DNA from 3 places in the Streptomyces sp. NPDC056061 genome. Region 3 is predicted to be linked to each of the others. Evidence: riboswitches for the same ligand, from Rfam matches in the RefSeq annotation. Region 3 holds a riboswitch; each other region holds the start of a gene.
The links. A riboswitch is a leader RNA that binds a small molecule or an ion and turns the genes downstream of it on or off. The one in region 3 is predicted to bind thiamine pyrophosphate.

Region 1 (5,588 bases), on a different contig from region 3:
ATCCCGCCGATGGCGAACCAGGGGCGCCGGGTGCCGAGCGAGGCGGCGTACCGCACCAGGTCCAGCCCGGGGGCGGGCCGGCCGGGCTTGGTCGGGGTGGGCCAGCACGGACCGGTGCAGAAGTAGTCCGTGCCGGGCTCGGCGACGGCGGCGTCCACCTCGGAAACGGCATGGGTGGAGCGGCCGATCAGCACGTCGTCCCCGACGATGGCGCGGGCGGCGGGAACCGGCAGGTCGCCCTGGCCCAGGTGGAGCACGTCGGAGCCGATGGCGTGGGCGACGTCCGCCCGGTCGTTCACCGCGAGGAGCTTGCCGTGGCGTCGGCAGGCGTCGGCGAGGACGGCGAGGTGCTCCAGCTCCTCGGCGGCCTCCATGCCCTTGTCGCGCAGCTGGACGATGTCCACCCCGGCGGCGAGGACGGCGTCGAGGAACGCGGGGAGGTCGCCCTGGCGCCTGCGGGCGTCCGTGCACAGGTAGAGCCGGGCGTCGGACAACTGCGCGCGAGGCGTGGACATGGTGCGTCTCCCCCTGGTGGAGCGTGTGCGGAGCGGTGGTTCGGAACGGTGGTTCGGAGCGGTGGTTCAAAACGGTGTCGGAGCCCGGCGGGCGATCTCTTGACCGGAAACCGGAACCCGGGAGACCGGAACCGGAGGACCGGACCCGGCGTGGTGTGTGCGGTTCCCGGGCGCCGCGGCGCTTGGGACGGGCCAACGACGGCCCGGACGGGGCACCCCTGCCCGTCGAGAGCGTGGGGACGGGACCGCTCGGCCGTTTCGGCGGCGCCGGAAGCGTGCGCCCCGGGGCGCGGCCGCCCGATCAAGGCTCGCCCGACGCCCCGGGGAACAACAGGCACTCAGGTGCGGGCCGTGCGGCCCGCACCTGATCCGCGCTCGCCCGTCAGACGGCGAGCGCCTGGGCGCGGCGCTTCACCTCCGTGCCACGGTTCTCGCTCAGCGCCTGGGCGGGGGTGCCGGGCAGGGTCGGGTCGGCGGTGAAGAGCCATTCCAGCATCTCTTCATCGGTGAAGCCGTCGTCCCGCAGGAGGGTCAGGGTGCCGGAGAGGCCCTTGACCACCTTGTCACCGGCGATGAAGGCCGCCGGCACCTGGAGAGCCCGGTTCTCACCACGGCGTACGGCGATCAGCTGGCCCTCCTTGACCAGCTGCCGCACACGGGTCACCTCGACACCGAGCATCTCGGCGATGTCGGGGAGGTGGAGCCAGGCGGGGACGAGAGCATCAATTTTTGCGTCAATCTCGGTCACGGGGACAAGCGTGCCATCCCGGACCGACAGTCGGTAGCCGGGCCGACCGTACGGGGCGCCGGGTAGGCCATCAGAGGGTCGACGACTTCAGGGGCACGGCAGGGTCGCCGGCGCGTGCCGGATCGAGCCGCGCGCCCGCCTCGATGAGTCTGCGCCCCTGCGCCAGGTCCCGGGGACGGCCGACGGCGAGGACCGCGACCAGGACGCCGTCGCGCAGCCAGCACACCGACCAGGAGGGCGTGGCGGGGTCGCCGCGCCACAGCAGGGTGTCGGCGTCGGTGTGGTGGCCCGCGTACTGCACGAACCGGTCGAACTGCTCGGACCAGAAGTACGGGACGGGGTCGTAGGCCGGCGGCGCCGGGACGTCCCCGGCCGCCTCCCCGACCGCCGCGATGATGTTGGCGGCGGCAGTGCGCGGGCCCTGGAGGGCGTTGTCCCAGTGGTGGACGAGCAGGCGCTCGCCGTACCGGGCGGACGGGAACGAGGCGCAGTCGCCGACCGCGTACACGTCGGGCAGCGAGGTGCGCAGCGCGGCGTCGGCGGTCACCGATCCGTCGGGACCGACGTCGATGCCGGAGCCGGCCAGCCAGCCGGTCGCGGGCCGGGCTCCGATGCCGACGACGACTGCTCCGGCCGGGATCCCGCGGCCGTCGGCGAGGACCACCCTGCCCGGTTCGACGCGGTCGACCCGGGCGCCGGTGAGGAGTTCGGCGCCGCTCTCGGCGTACCAGGCGGTCATCGGGGCGGCGACCTCGGCGGGCACCACTCCGGCGAGCGGCCGGTCGGCGGCCTCCACGACGGTGACCGCGCAACCGGCGGCGCGGGCCGCGGTGGCGAACTCTGCACCGATCCAGCCCGCACCGACCACCACGACGTCGTGCTGCTCCGCCAGGACCGGGCGCAGCCGCGCCGCGTCGTCGAGGGTGCGCAGCAGGTGGACGCCGGGCACGCCCTCGGCGCCGGGCAGGACCATCGGTTCGGCGCCGGTGGCGATCACCAGGACGTCGTAGCGGACGGAGCCGGACGCGGTGTCCAGTTCGTGCGCGGCGGACCGCAGGCCGGTGACTTCGAGGCCGAGGCGCAACTCGATGTCCAGCGCCTCGAAGTCGATGTCGAAGGCGGAGTCCTCGGCCTTGCCGAGCAGGACCGCCTTGGACAGCGGAGGCCGGTCGTAGGGCTGGTGCGGCTCGGCCCCGATCAGGACGACCGGGCCGGTGAAGCCCTGCTCCCGCAGCGCCACCGCCGTCTGCACCCCGGCCATGCCCGCGCCGACGACGACCACCCGGCGCTCCGTCGGCGGATCCGTCCGCTCTGACTTCTGCTGCTCGCTCACGCGTACACCTTAAACACCTGACGATTCGTCAAGAAAGGGGGAGCTCCTCCACGGTACTGGTGCCGCTGCCTTCCCGGGACTCCCACTCCCACCGCTCCTCCAGCCTCACCCGGCCGTCCGGGAGGTCGACGACGGTGGCGACGCAGTGGCCGGACGACGTCGTTCCGTCCTGCGTGAGCTGGACGTACCTGAAGTCGAGCGTGTCGCCGACGCGGGTGCCGACGAGGTGGCCGCCGACCACGTCGCCGCCCGCGTACTCGGCCCAGATCCGGCCGTCCCGCTCGTGGTAGGCGAAGCGGGTCAGGGTGCCGACCTGGCCGGCTGCCCCGTCGGCGACCGGTGCGAGGACGAGTCCGTCGAGCGAACGGGCCATGGTGACTGCTCCCTTGCTGGGTCCGGTCCGGGGTCCGGGGGCCGGGGTTTAGGGTGGCCACGGTAAGACACTCGCGGGAGCCCGGACGCAGCGGGCTGAGAGGGAGGCTGGGGCGGCCTCCGACCGTACGAACCTGATCCGGGTCATGCCGGCGAAGGGAGGGGCTGGACGCCCATGCGTTCTTCTCACCACGGGGACGGGTACGACGTCCTGGTCGTCGGGGGCGGGATCATCGGCCTGGTCACCGCCTGGCGGACCGCGCAGCGCGGGCTGCGCGTCGCGGTCGTCGACCCCGAGCCCGGCGGCGGGGCCGCCCGGGTGGCGGCCGGGATGCTGGCCGCCGTCACCGAACTCCACTACGGCGAAGAGCTGCTGCTGGGCCTCAACCTCGCCTCGGCCGCCCGCTATCCGGACTTCGTGGCGGAGCTGGAGGAGGCGAGCGGCCGGGAGACCGGCTTTCGCACCTGCGGCACGCTCGCCGTCGCGCTGGACTCCGACGACCGCGCCCATCTGCGGGACCTGCACGCCCTGCAGCAGCGCTCGGGGCTGGAATCGCAATGGCTGACGGGCCGCGAGTGCCGCCGTCTGGAACCGATGCTCGCCCCGGGCGTCCGCGGCGGGCTGCGGGTGGACGGCGACCACCAGATCGATCCGCGCCGGCTCGCCGCCGCGCTGCTGACCGCCTGCGAGCGGGCCGGAGTGGTCCTCCACCGCGAGCGGGCCGAGCGCCTCGCGGTGGTGCACGGCCGGGCCGCGGGTGTGGTGCTCGCCGGGGGCGCGGACCTCGCCGCCGACCAGGTGGTGCTCGCCGCGGGGAGTCTCAGCGGCCGGCTCGCGGGGCTGCCGGACGGGCTCGCGCCGCCGGTCCGGCCGGTGAAGGGGCAGGTGCTGCGGCTTGCCGTGCCCGCCCCGTACGCGCCCTTCCTCGGCCGGACGGTGCGGGCCGTGGTCCGGGGCGGGCACGTCTACCTCGTCCCGCGCGAGAACGGCGAGCTGGTCCTCGGCGCCACCAGCGAGGAGATGGGCTGGGACACCACCGTCACCGCCGGTGGCGTCTACGAGCTGCTGCGGGACGCCCACGAGCTGGTGCCCGGCATCACCGAGCTGCCGCTCACGGAGGTCCGGGCCGGCCTGCGCCCCGGTTCCCCCGACAACGCACCGCTGCTCGGCCCCACCGCGTTGCCCGGCCTCCACCTCGCGACCGGCCACCACCGCAACGGGGTGCTGCTCACCCCCGTCACGGGTGACGCCATGGCGGCGCTGCTGGCCGACGGCGAGCTGCCCGAGGAGGCCCGCCCCTTCACCCCGCACCGTTTCCCGTCCGCCGCCGACTCCGCACGTCAGGAGCAGCCCGCATGACCGAGCCCACCCGTGCCCCCGCACCGCCCGCCGCCGGACCCGCGCCGCTCTCCGTGGCGGTGAACGGCGAGGTCCGGCCGCTCGCCGCGGGCACCACCCTGGACGTCCTCGTCGCGACCCTGTCCTCCGCGCCCTCCGGCGTCGCCGCCGCCGTCAACGAGGCGGTGGTGCCGCGCGGGCAGTGGCCCGCCACCGCGCTCCGCGACGGCGACCGGGTCGAGATCCTCACCGCCGTCCAGGGAGGCTGACCGACCGTGTCCGACGACCTCCTCACCCTCGGCGGCACCGACTTCGCCTCCCGGCTGATCATGGGCACGGGCGGCGCCCCCAGTCTCGACGTGCTGGAACGGTCCCTGATCGCCTCCGGCACCGAGCTGACCACCGTCGCGATGCGCCGCCTCGACCCGACCGTGCAGGGCTCGGTGCTCTCGGTCCTGAAGCGGCTCGCCATCCGTGTGCTGCCGAACACGGCGGGCTGCTTCACCGCGGGCGAGGCCGTGCTGACCGCCCGGCTGGCCCGCGAGGCGCTCGGCACCGACTGGATCAAGCTGGAGGTGGTGGCCGACGAGCGGACCCTGCTGCCGGACCCGGTCGAACTGCTGGACGCCGCGGAGATCCTGGTGGACGACGGTTTCACCGTGCTGCCGTACACCAACGACGACCCGGTGCTGGCCCGCAGGCTCCAGGATGTGGGCTGCGCGGCGGTGATGCCGCTCGGCTCCCCCATCGGCTCCGGCCTGGGCATCCGCAATCCGCACAACTTCCGGCTGATCGTCGAGCAGGCCCGGGTTCCGGTGATCCTCGACGCGGGCGCCGGAACGGCCTCGGACGCGGCGCTGGCGATGGAGCTGGGGTGCGCGGCGGTGATGCTGGCGTCCGCCGTGACCCGGGCCCAGGAGCCCGAGCTGATGGCCGCCGCGATGCGGCACGCGGTGGCGGGCGGGCGCCTGGCGTACCGGGCCGGTCGGATCCCGCGCCGCCACTTCGCCGAGGCGTCGTCGCCGGTGGAGGGGCGCGCGGTGCTGGACCCGGAGCGTCCGGCGTTCTGACCCCGTCGGCCCGCCCGGACGACGTGTTCCTGTCACGGCTCGGCTGCAGTACGGCACCTGGACCGCCCGGCCCGTCCGGAGTGACCGTCGCGACTCGTAGACTCGCATCCGTGGATACGACCCTCCAGGACCCGCTCGTCGGGCAGCTGCTCGACGGCCGCTACCGCGTCGATGCCCGCATCGCCGTGGGCGGCATGGCCACGGTCTACCG
Region 2 (5,588 bases), on a different contig from region 3:
CATTCCTGGCCAGATTCATCTACTGCGGGGTTGAACGATGCGCGAGTCGGTTCAAGCTGAGGTCATGATGAGCTTCCTCGTCTCCGAGGAGCTCTCTTTCCGGATCCCGGTGGAGCTCCGGTACGAAGTGTGTGATCCGTATGCGATTCGGATGACCTTCCATCTGCCTGGTGACGCCCCCGTCACCTGGGCATTCGGTCGCGAGTTGTTGCTCGACGGCCTCAACAGTCCCAGTGGTGACGGCGATGTGCACATCGGGCCGACCGAGCCCGAGGGGCTTTCCGACGTGCACATTCGGCTCCAGGTGGGTGCCGATCGGGCGTTGTTCAGGGCGGGCACTGCGCCACTCGTGGCTTTTCTCGACCGTACCGACAAGCTCGTGCCACTTGGGCAGGAATGCACGCTGGGTGACTTCGAGGGCAGCCTGGAGGAGGCCCTCGGCCGGATCCTGGCCGAGGAGCAGAACGCCGGCTGAAGAACACGGTGCTGCCGACCGGTTCGCTGGTCGAACACGATGCCCGCCGAATGGGTGAATCGCTCTCCGTGAGGTCGCTCTCCGTAGGAGTCGCCCACACTTCCGGGGCCGTTCGACGTTCGGAAAACGTTCACGGTTTCGTCCTGCGGCGGCGGCCCTTCCCGGTCCGTACGGGTGCTGGAGCTCCGGCTTCCGCGCCGAGCCCTGTGCGGTCCGCGGAGACGACCAATGCGGCGAGTGCCGTCGTCACCGGCACCGAGGCGACCAGACCGATCGAGCCGACGAGCGTTCTCACGATCTCCTCCGCCACCAGCTCGCTGTTGGCCACCGTCCCCATATCGCTCCGGGCGATCGAGAACAGCAGGAGCAGCGGCAGCGCAGCGCCCGCGTAGGCGAGCACCAGCGTGTTGACGACCGAGGCGATGTGGTCGCGCCCGATCCTGATCGCCGCCCGGTAGAGCCCTCGCACCCCCAATGTCGGGTTCGCCCGGTGAAGTTCCCAGACCGCCGATGTCTGGGTGACCGTCACGTCGTCGAGCACCCCGAGTGAGCCGATGATGACGCCGGCCAGCAGCAGACCGCTCATGTCGATGTCCGGGTACAGGCCGTGGATCAGGCCCGTGCTGTCGTCGGTGTTGCCGGTGAGGCTCGCCCAGCCGATGAAGAGTGATCCGAGCAGCCCGATGAGCAGCAGCGAGATCAGCGTGCCGAGCACCGCGACCGAGGTGCGGGCGCTCGGGCCGTGGCACATGTAGAGCGCGATCAGCATGATCGCGCTGGCGCCGACCACCGCGACGAGCAGCGGATTCGAGCCCTGGAGTATGGCGGGAAGGATGAACAGGGTGAGTACGGCGAACGACACGGCGAGCGCGATCAGCGCCATCACGCCGCGCATTCGGCCCACCGCGACCACGACGAGTGCGAAGACCCCGGCCAGCAGCGTCATCGGGAACTTCCGGTTCACGTCGGTCACCGAATACTGGAGCTCGCGGGGCGCGTCCGGGGCATGGGCCACCACCACTCCCTGCCCGTCGCGCAGCTGAAGCGGTGCGTCGGGCTGGACGATTTCGATGAAGGTCCTGCCCTTGTCGGGGCCGGAAGCGACTTCGACGGTGGCCCTCGCGCATCTTCCGTTGCTGCTCGTGGGCGGAGGGGCGCTGCCGTCGGCCGGTTGCTGCCCCGCTGCCACGTCCGTGCAGTCGACCTTGTCGATTTTCACCACCTTGCCCTGTTGGGTCTGCCGGTCGAAACCGACACCGGTTCGCTCGTGCGACGGGGCGCCGCCCGGCCAGAGCGCCACCAGGCCCACGAGGACCGCGGTGGCGAACGGGACCAGTACGGCGGCGATGACCTTTCGGAGATGTTTGGAGACAGGCGCGGCGGGGCCATGGGTGTGTGCATGGTCGTGCTGATGGCCCGGCGGTTCGGGATCGAGGGAGAGGGACGTCACCGGCCGATCATCGCAAGAAGGGGAGGGCCCTCTGTTCATCCCGCCGGACGGGACGTTAGCGTGGTGGGACCTTTGCACACGCGGGAGCTCGGAGCACCGGGCTGAGAGGGCGCTGATTGTCCGTACGTCGGTACGGGACGGGCTGCGCCGACCGCCGAACCTGTTACCGGGTAATGCCGGCGTAGGGAGTAGGTCTCATGACCACATCGGACGCACGCACGCCTGCCTCGAACCAGAGCGACGAGGCCGGGAAGTCCATCGGCTGGCACAAGGGTTATGTCCGGGGATCACGCCCGGACCTCCACGTGCCGGTTCGTCAGGTGCACCTCACCAACGGCAAGGATGTGACGCTGTACGACACGTCGGGGCCGTACACCGATCCCACCGTCGAGACCGACGTCCGTCGCGGGCTCGCGCCGCTGCGGGAAAACTGGATCATCGCGCGCGGCGACACGGAGGAGTACCCGGGTCGCCCCGCCCGCCCCGAGGACGACGGGCTCAAGCACACCTCGCCGCGCGGAGGGCTGCGCAATCTCGACGCGGTCTTCCCCGGCCGTCCTCGGCTCCCGCGCCGCAGCCGGGACGGGCAGCCGGTGACCCAGCTCGCGTACGCCCGACGGGGCGAGATCACCCCGGAGATGGAATACGTGGCGATCCGGGAGAACGTCGACCCCGAAGTGGTGCGCGAGGAGATCGCCGCGGGGCGTGCCGTGCTTCCGGCCAACGTCAACCACCCCGAGATCGAACCGATGATCATCGGCAAGCGGTTCCTTGTGAAGGTCAATGCCAACATCGGCAACTCCGCGGTGACGTCCTCCATCGAGGAGGAGGTGGAGAAGATGACGTGGGCGACGCGTTGGGGCGCCGACACGGTCATGGACCTTTCCACCGGCCGCAACATTCACACCACCCGTGAGTGGGTTCTGCGCAACTCCCCTGTGCCGATCGGCACCGTTCCCCTCTACCAGGCCCTTGAAAAGGTCGACGGCAAGGCCGAGGAGCTGACCTGGGAGATCTACAAGGACACGGTCATCGAGCAGGCCGAGCAGGGGGTGGACTACATGACGGTCCACGCCGGCGTACGCCTGTCGTACGTGCCGCTGACCGCGCGCCGCAAGACCGGCATCGTCTCCCGCGGCGGCTCGATCATGGCGGCCTGGTGCCTGGCGCATCACAAGGAGTCGTTCCTCTACGAGCACTTCGAGGAGCTCTGCGAACTCCTCGCCGCGTACGACGTGACGTACTCGCTCGGCGACGGCCTGCGCCCCGGTTCGATCGCCGATGCCAACGACGAGGCGCAGTTCGCCGAGCTGCGCACGCTCGGTGAGCTGAACACGGTCGCCAAGCGGTTCGGTGTCCAGACCATGATCGAGGGCCCGGGCCACGTCCCGATGCATAAGATCAAGGAGAACATCGACCTCCAGCAGGAGATCTGCGAGGAGGCGCCGTTCTACACGCTGGGTCCGCTGACCACCGATGTCGCGCCGGCGTACGACCACATCACCTCGGGCATCGGCGCGGCGATGATCGCCTGGTGGGGTACGGCGATGCTCTGCTACGTCACGCCCAAGGAGCACCTCGGCCTGCCCAACCGGGACGACGTGAAGACCGGTGTGATCACGTACAAGATCGCGGCTCACGCGGCGGACCTGGCGAAGGGGCATCCGGGCGCCCAGGACTGGGACGACGCGCTCTCCGACGCCCGCTTCGAGTTCCGTTGGGAGGACCAGTTCAATCTGGCGCTCGACCCGGTCACCGCGCGGGAGTTCCACGACGAGACGCTGCCGGCCGAGCCGGCGAAGACGGCACATTTCTGTTCGATGTGCGGACCGAAGTTCTGTTCGATGAAGATCTCCCAGGACATCCGGCGCGAGCACGGGGGTTCGCAAGCGGAGATCGAGGCGGGCATGGCGGAGAAGTCGAGGGAGTTCGCCGCCGCGGGCAACCGGGTCTATCTGCCGATCGCGGACTGACCGCTCCGGAGCGTGGTGACGGGAGGCGGGGTCCCGGTACGACACGGGGCTTCGCCGCCCGTCGGCCTGCCGCCGCGGCACTGCCGTGTGACGGTTCGCGACGTGTTCGGCGCGATGCGGGAGCGTACCGTCGGAGCCCGGAGCCCGGAGCCCGGAGCCCGGAGCCCGGAGCCCGGAGCTCCCGGAGCTTGGGGCCCGGAGCTTGGGGCTTGGGGCGCAATGCCCGGAACGAAAATCGGGTGATCGGGGCGAACGTGTGTCTGTAGGTTTCGCGCGTGAGCGATATGTGGGCATTGATGAACGAAGCGGAACGGCGGCCGTGTTGGCGAGGACGGGACATCGCCTTCGTCCCCGTCGAGACCGATGACGCCGAGCTGTGGCAGGAGTGGCGATGCGAACCGGTGGCCGCTCATGCGACGGGGTACTGGCCGCGATCGCTCGCCGCGCTGCGCGAGCGCATCGAGCGCGACCAGGAGAACCAGGACGTCGACAACTTCCTCGTCGTGCGTGCCGACGGCACCCCCGTCGGTCATGCTGCCCTGACCGAACAGGACCTCGCCGACGGTACCGCCGACGTCGAATTGGTGTTGTCCGCGCGGCACCGCGGCCGGGGGTACGGTACGGACGCGCTGGACGCGTTGACGGACCTGGCGTTCGGCGAGCTTCCCCTGCACCGCCTTCAGGCCGTCACCCACACCGACAACGCCGCCGCGCTCGCCGTCCTCGCCAAGTCGGGGTTCGTCCAGGAGGGCGTACGGCGTTCGGCATGCCTGCACCGGGGACGCCGCCACGATGTCGCGGTGCTCGCGCTGCTCAGGCCCGAGTGGGAAGAGCTGGGGCGGCCGCGGGCCTGGGAGCTGTGACCGGGCTCGGGCACGGAACCCGGCTCCGCTCGGTGCGGTTCCGGGGCCGCGGGACGGTGACAAAAGCGGAGAGGGTCATTCCACTTCGTGCTCGGGGCCGCCGAATTCCGGGCCGGTGAAGTCCGGGCTGGTGAAGGTCGGGCGAGGCCCGGCGGCCGCGCCCTCGTCGGGGCCGGAGAAGTCTGGTCGGCTGTAGCCGACCTTCGGGATGCGGTTCGGCGAGGGCTGCGGCGTCCGGGCGGCGCGGCCGGCCTCGGGGTCGTCGAGCGCGTCGCGCAGGAACGGCAGGATGCCGCGTTCGAGCAGGGCGTGCCGCCATGCCTCCCGGGCACGGGCCACGTCCTCCGGCAGTTCCACCTCGTCGCGTGAGGCGGGGTCCGACGCGGAACCGTTCCGCAGCGCGGTGACGAGCAGTCCGACGGCGGCGACCAGGATGGCCGCGGCCATGACCGCCGCGAAGAACCAGCCCGCGGTGACCATGGTCGAGGCGAAGGCCGGTGGCGGGCTGAGCAGCTTCAACAGGTAGCCGACCAGCAGAAAGATGAATGCCGCCGTGCCGGCGAGGACGGGGGCGAGGACGGTGATGACCGCGCCTATGCCGGCGCCGGACTGGTCCGGGTTCGGGCCGGGCCCCGGGCTCGCCTCCTCGCCCTCCCCGCCGGCCGGCCCGCGCAGCTCCTCGCGGACCCGTACGTAGTGGTCGTACTCGGTGGCGGCGGTCGCGGTGATCGACGCCGTGGCGTCGAGCGCCATGGTGCGCAGCTGCACGGCGTTGAGCCGTTCGCCGACTGCGGCCAGATCTGGTCGCTCATGGGCATGGCGCAGTG
Region 3 (5,588 bases):
CCGGCACGCTGCCCCACGCCGTGTCGGCGACCGTGCCGGTCACCGTCGCCGCCACCACGTTGTCGAAGCCGAGGAACCGGGCGACGAAGGCGGAGGCGGGCCGCCGCCAGACCTCCAACGGCGTGCCGATCTGGGCGATCCGCCCGTCCCGCATCACCACCACCCGGTCGGCGAGCGCGAACGCCTCGCCCTGGTCGTGCGTGACGGCCAGCACCGTCGTGCCCAGCCTGCCGAAGAGCGTGCGCAGTTCGACCACCAGCCGTTCGCGCAGACCGCGGTCGAGCTGCCCCAGCGGCTCGTCGAGCATCAGCAGCTTGGGACTCGGGGCCAGGGCCCGCGCGAGCGCGACCCGCTGCTGCTCCCCGCCGGACAGCGCGGCGACGGCCCGCCGTTCGGCGCCGGGCAGGCCCACCAGGTCCAGGAGCTCGCCGACCCTGCGCTCCCGGTCGCGGCGCGGCACCCCGCGCATCCGCAGGCCGAAGGCGACATTGGCGCCGACGTCCCGGGTCGGGAACAGCTGGTGGTCCTGGAACATCAGCCCCAGCCCGCGCCGGTGCACCGGCACTCCGGCCTGGTCCGCCCCGTCCAGCAGCACCCGGCCGCCGTCCGGCACCTGCAACCCGGCGACGACCCTCAGCAGAGTCGACTTGCCGCTGCCGCTCGGCCCCAGCACGCACACGATCTCGTGCTCGGCGACCTCCAGGTCCACCGCGTCGAGCGCGTTGCGCTCGCCGAAGCGGACGGTCGCCGATTCCAGTGTCAGCATCTCCAGAACTCCCCGGACATCTCTAGAACTCCCCGGACCGGTCCGTGCGGATGCGTTCGAGCAGCAGCAACGAGACGGCGCAGACCACCATCAGAATGGTGCTGAGGGCCATCGCCTGGCCGTAGTTGAGCTCCCCGGCCCGGCCCAGCAGCCGGGCGACGGCCACCGGCAGCGTCGGCCGGTCGGGCCGCGCGATGAACACCGTCGCGCCGAACTCGCCCAGCGACACCGCGAACGCGAATCCGGCCGCGACCAGCAGGGCCCGTCGTACCAGTGGCAGATCGACCTCCCGCCACACCCGCAGCGGCGACGCCCCCAGCACCGCCGCCGCCTCCCTGAGCCTGCCGTCCACCGCACGCAGCACCGGCAGCATGGTCCGCACGACGAACGGCACACCGACGAGCGCCTGGGCCAGCGGCACCAGGATCCAGGAGGTCCGCAGGTCCAGCGGCGGCTTGTCCAGGGTGATCAGGAAGCCGAAGCCGACGGTGACCGCGGACACCCCGAGCGGCAACATCAGCAGCGCGTCGAAGCCGCGGACGAACCGACCCGCGCGCCGGGCCAGCGCCGCGGCGGCCAGCCCGCCGACGACCAGCGCGATCACGGTCGCCACCAGGGCGTACCGCACGGAGTTCCCGATCGCTTCGAGCGGCGCGACCAGGAAGGTGCCGCCCCCCGCGTCCACGGACCCCAACGCGCGGTAGAAGTCGAGGCCGTGACCGCCCGCCGTGTCCAGCGAGCGTTCGACCAGCACCCCGAGCGGCAGCAGGATCAGCACCAGCACGATCAGCAACACCGAGCCGAGCAGCGCCCACTGCCCGGCACCGCGCGGCCTGCGGGAGGTCTGCGCCGGGTCGACCAGTTTCAGCGCGGTCTCCCTGCGCCGCACGGTCCAGGCGTGCACGGCGAGGATCGCGCCGACCGCGGCGAACTGCACAAGGGTCAGCACGGCGGCCGTGGGGAGGGCGAGCAGCTGGGCGGTCTGCCGGTAGATCTCCACCTCCAGCGTGGCGTAGCCCGGACCACCGAGGATCTGCACGACGCCGAAGGAGGTGAAGGTGAAGAGGAAGACCATCAGCGCGGCGGCGGCGACGGCGGGGGCCAGGGCCGGCAGGGTGACGCGCCGCCAGGCGGCGAACCGTCCGGCACCCAGCACCCGCGCCGCCTCCTCCTGCCGGGGGTCGAGCTGCGCCCACAGTCCGCCGACGGTCCGCACCACCACCGCGTAGTTGAAGAAGACATGCGCGAGCAGAATCGCCCAGACGGTGGTGTCGAGGCGCACGCCCCACAGCTCGTCGAGGAAGCCGCCGCGCCCCAACAGCGCGAGGAACGCCGTCCCGACGACCACGGTCGGCAGGACGAACGGCACCGTGACGACCGCCCGCAGCAGTTGTTTGCCGGGGAAGCCGAAGCGCGCGAAGACATAGGCGCCGGGCAGCGCGATCAGCAGGGTCAGCGCGGTGGAGGTGAGAGCCTGCCAGGTGGTGAACCACAGGACGTCGCGGATCTCCGGTCGGCCCAGCACCTCGCCGATCCTGTCGAACTGCCAGACGCCGTCCGTCTTCAGCCCCCGCCCGACGATCGCGACGACGGGATAGGCGAAGAACAGCGAGAAGAACGCGACGGGCACGGCCATCAGGCCGAGCCGCACCGCACTCCCCCGCCACACACCCGGCCCGCGCACCCGTCGGACGGTGCCGGGCCGCGCACTCGGCCCGGCACCGTCCGGGCCCCGCCCGTCGGCACCGCTCCCGGCGGCCCGCGCTCCCCCGGCGTTCGTTCCCCCGGCGCTCGTTGCCCGCGCGGGGGACTTCGCTACTTCACCGCGAGCGAGGACCACGACTGGACCCACTGCTCACGGTTCTTGGCGATCAGGTCCGGGGCGACCGTCTTCGGCTCGTCGACCGTCGCGCCGAACTTCGTGAAGAGCTCGGGCAGCTTCGCGCCCTCGACGACCGGGTTGACGAACATGTTCAGCGGCAGGTCCTCCTGAAACGTCCTGCCGATCAGGAAATCCAGCAGGGCCTTGCCGCCCTCCTCGTTCTTCGCCCCGTTCAGCAGGCCCGCGAACTCGATCTGCCGGAAGCACGTCCCGGTGGCGACCCCGGTCGGTGCCTCGGCCGGCTGCGGCTTCGCGTACAGCACCTCGACGGGCGGGCTGGAGGCGTACGAGACGACGAGGGGCCGGTCGGCCTTGGCCTTCCTGCCGCCGGCCGAGCCGGAGAACTCCTCGTTGTACGCCTGCTCCCAGCCGTCCACGACCTTGACGCCGTTGTCGCTCAGCTTCTTCCAGTAGTCCTGGTAGCCCTTCTCGCCGTAGGCGGCGACGGTACCGAGGAGGAAGCCGAGACCGGGCGAGGAGGTCGCCGCGTTCTCGGTGACCAGCAGGTTCTTGTACGCGGGCTTCGCCAGGTCGTCGAAGGTCCGCGGCGGGGCGAGCTTCTTGTCGGCGAAGTACTTCTTGTCGTAGTTGACGCAGATGTCGCCGGTGTCGATGGGGGTGACCCGGTGCTCGGCGTCCAGCCGGGTGCCGGCTGCGACGGCGTCGAGCCCCTTCGCCTCGTACGGTGTGAACAGCCCGCTGTCGAGGGCGCGGGAGAGCAGGGTGTTGTCGACGCCGAAGAAGACGTCGCCGCGCGGCGAGCCCTTGGTCAGGATCTCCTGGTTGAGCGCGACACCCGCGTCGCCGCTCTTCAGCACCTTGACGGTGTAGCCGGTCCGTGCGGTGAATTCCTTCAGCACCGTCTCGGAGACGTTGAAGGAGTCGTGGCTGACGAGAGTCACCGTCTTCGCGCCCGACTTCTTCGTGCCCGTGTCCTTCGCACCGCCGGAACCGGAGGACGACGTGTCGGAGCCGCATCCGGCGAGTGCCGTGACGCCGAGCGCGGCGGCGACGGCCGTGACCGCGAGCTGCGTGGTCCTGCGCGTGGTGTTCATCGTGAATTCCTCCTGGATTTTGGCCAGGAAGAGACGCGGCCCCACCCGCGGGACGCGGGCAGGGCGCAACAGCATGAGTTGATGACCGAACTTCCTACCCGGAATGACCCGGGCGAGGTTCAGAGGGTCTGCGGCCGGCCTGTCCCCGGTACCGCACTCTCAGCGCTGTGGCGCTCCCCTGTCGGAATATGAAGTTGATTGCCGGCCCAGGCTACACGGGCGGTCCAGCCGGGCCGCCGCGGCCTCCGTCGCCCCGAGCGGCCCGGTTCCGCCCCGGCTCCGGTCCCGGTGGCACCGGCCGAATCCGGTCCGGCGGCACCGGCCCGGCCCCGGTCTCAGCGCTCGGCCGCCGCCAACTGCCCGCAGGCCCCGTCGATCTCCTGGCCCCGGGTGTCCCGCACGGTCACGGGCACCCCGTGCGCGGCGATCGCCTCGACGAACGCCTTCTCGTCCTCGGGCCGGGAGGCGGTCCACTTGGAGCCGGGCGTCGGGTTCAGCGGGATCAGGTTGACGTGCACCCGCTTGCCCTTGAGCAGCCGGCCGAGCAGGTCACCGCGCCATGCCTGGTCGTTGATGTCCCGGATCAGCGCGTACTCGATGGAGACGCGGCGGCCCGACTTCTCCGCGTACTCCCAGGCGGCGTCCAGCACCTCGCGCACCTTCCACCGCGTGTTCACCGGGACGAGCGTGTCGCGCAGCTCGTCGTCCGGGGCGTGCAGCGAAACGGCGAGACGGCACTTGAAGCCCTCGTCGGCGAAACGGAGCATCGCGGGCACCAGTCCCACCGTGGATACGGTGATGCCGCGCTGCGAGAGCCCCAGCCCGTCCGGCTCCGGGTCGGTCAGCCGGCGGATCGCGCCGACCACCCGGTTGTAGTTGGCCAGCGGCTCGCCCATGCCCATGAAGACGATGTTGGAGAGCCGCGCCGGGCCGCCGGGAACCTCCCCGTCGCGCAGCGCCCGCATGCCGTCCACGATCTGGTGGACGATCTCCGCCGTCGACAGATTGCGGTCGAGACCGGCCTGCCCCGTGGCGCAGAACGGGCAGTTCATCCCGCACCCCGCCTGTGACGAGATGCACATCGTCACCCGCTCCGGGTAGCGCATCAGGACCGATTCGACGAGCGTCCCGTCGTGCAGCTTCCACAGCGTCTTGCGCGTGGTGTCGTCGTCGCAGCTGATGTGCCGCACCACCGACATCAGCTCCGGGAACATCGCCTCGGCGAGCTTGTCCCGCGAGCCGGCGGGGATGTTGGTCCATTCCGCCGGGTCGTGCGCATAGCGCGCGAAGTAGTGCTGCGAGAGCTGCTGGGCGCGGAACGGCTTCTCGCCGATCGCGGCAACGGCCTCCTTGCGCTCGGCGGGCGTGAGGTCGGCGAGGTGCCGCGGCGGCTTCTTGGCTCCGCGGGGCGCGACGAAAGTGAGTTCTCCGGGCTTAGGCATGGTCCATCCAGTGTCGCAGACACGCCGTGGTCCTCCGGGCCGTCGCCCAGCTCAGGCCAGGCGACGGCTACGCGGAGCCGGTCGTCATTGGTCGTCACCGGTTGTCACTGGCGACCCTTCGACGGCCCACAGACGGCCCGGCGTCATGGCTCTACCGCAGGTAAAAGCCCCAGGTGGGGAACCGCGCGCCCGCAAGGCGTGCCACCATCGGTGCGCTTCCCAGCAGCTCTTACCGCTTCTTGCGGATGCTGCGCTTCTTCGCCTTGGCTTCTTTCTCCTTGCGCTGCGCGACCCCATAGGCGGACCAGGGCCCCTGATGCTTCGCGCAACGAGAGGTGCCTACTACTGCAAGATTTCGGCACGCCGTACCGGCATTGGTTCGAGCGCCGCACTTGGACTGTGATGCCATTGCCTGCCCTCCATGAATCTACGAGTTCTGGACC

Region 1: linked by a shared signal. The riboswitch ahead of thiO (glycine oxidase ThiO) and the one ahead of ACFC79_RS28835 (thiamine ABC transporter substrate binding subunit) in region 3 are both predicted to bind thiamine pyrophosphate.
Region 2: linked by a shared signal. The riboswitch ahead of thiC (phosphomethylpyrimidine synthase ThiC) and the one ahead of ACFC79_RS28835 (thiamine ABC transporter substrate binding subunit) in region 3 are both predicted to bind thiamine pyrophosphate.

The regions. Positions count from the first base shown of each region.
Region 1 is NZ_JBHJWQ010000007.1:262,205-267,792, forward strand. It holds gene thiE (thiamine phosphate synthase) at 1-515, opposite strand, end outside; gene ACFC79_RS14185 (Rv2175c family DNA-binding protein) at 898-1,263, opposite strand; gene ACFC79_RS14190 (NAD(P)/FAD-dependent oxidoreductase) at 1,334-2,596, opposite strand; gene ACFC79_RS14195 (hypothetical protein) at 2,625-2,969, opposite strand; TPP riboswitch at 3,033-3,146, shown strand; gene thiO (glycine oxidase ThiO) at 3,144-4,328, shown strand; gene thiS (sulfur carrier protein ThiS) at 4,325-4,576, shown strand; gene ACFC79_RS14210 (thiazole synthase) at 4,583-5,377, shown strand; gene pknB (Stk1 family PASTA domain-containing Ser/Thr kinase) at 5,488-5,588, shown strand, end outside.
Region 2 is NZ_JBHJWQ010000003.1:240,843-246,430, forward strand. It holds gene ACFC79_RS07135 (SsgA family sporulation/cell division regulator) at 38-475, shown strand; gene ACFC79_RS07140 (YibE/F family protein) at 606-1,964, opposite strand; TPP riboswitch at 1,996-2,130, shown strand; gene thiC (phosphomethylpyrimidine synthase ThiC) at 2,123-3,898, shown strand; gene ACFC79_RS07150 (GNAT family N-acetyltransferase) at 4,183-4,761, shown strand; gene ACFC79_RS07155 (hypothetical protein) at 4,837-5,588, opposite strand, start outside.
Region 3 is NZ_JBHJWQ010000025.1:92,331-97,918, forward strand. It holds gene ACFC79_RS28825 (ABC transporter ATP-binding protein) at 1-766, opposite strand, end outside; gene ACFC79_RS28830 (ABC transporter permease) at 789-2,402, opposite strand; gene ACFC79_RS28835 (thiamine ABC transporter substrate binding subunit) at 2,582-3,703, opposite strand; TPP riboswitch at 3,777-3,893, opposite strand; gene rlmN (23S rRNA (adenine(2503)-C(2))-methyltransferase RlmN) at 4,039-5,145, opposite strand.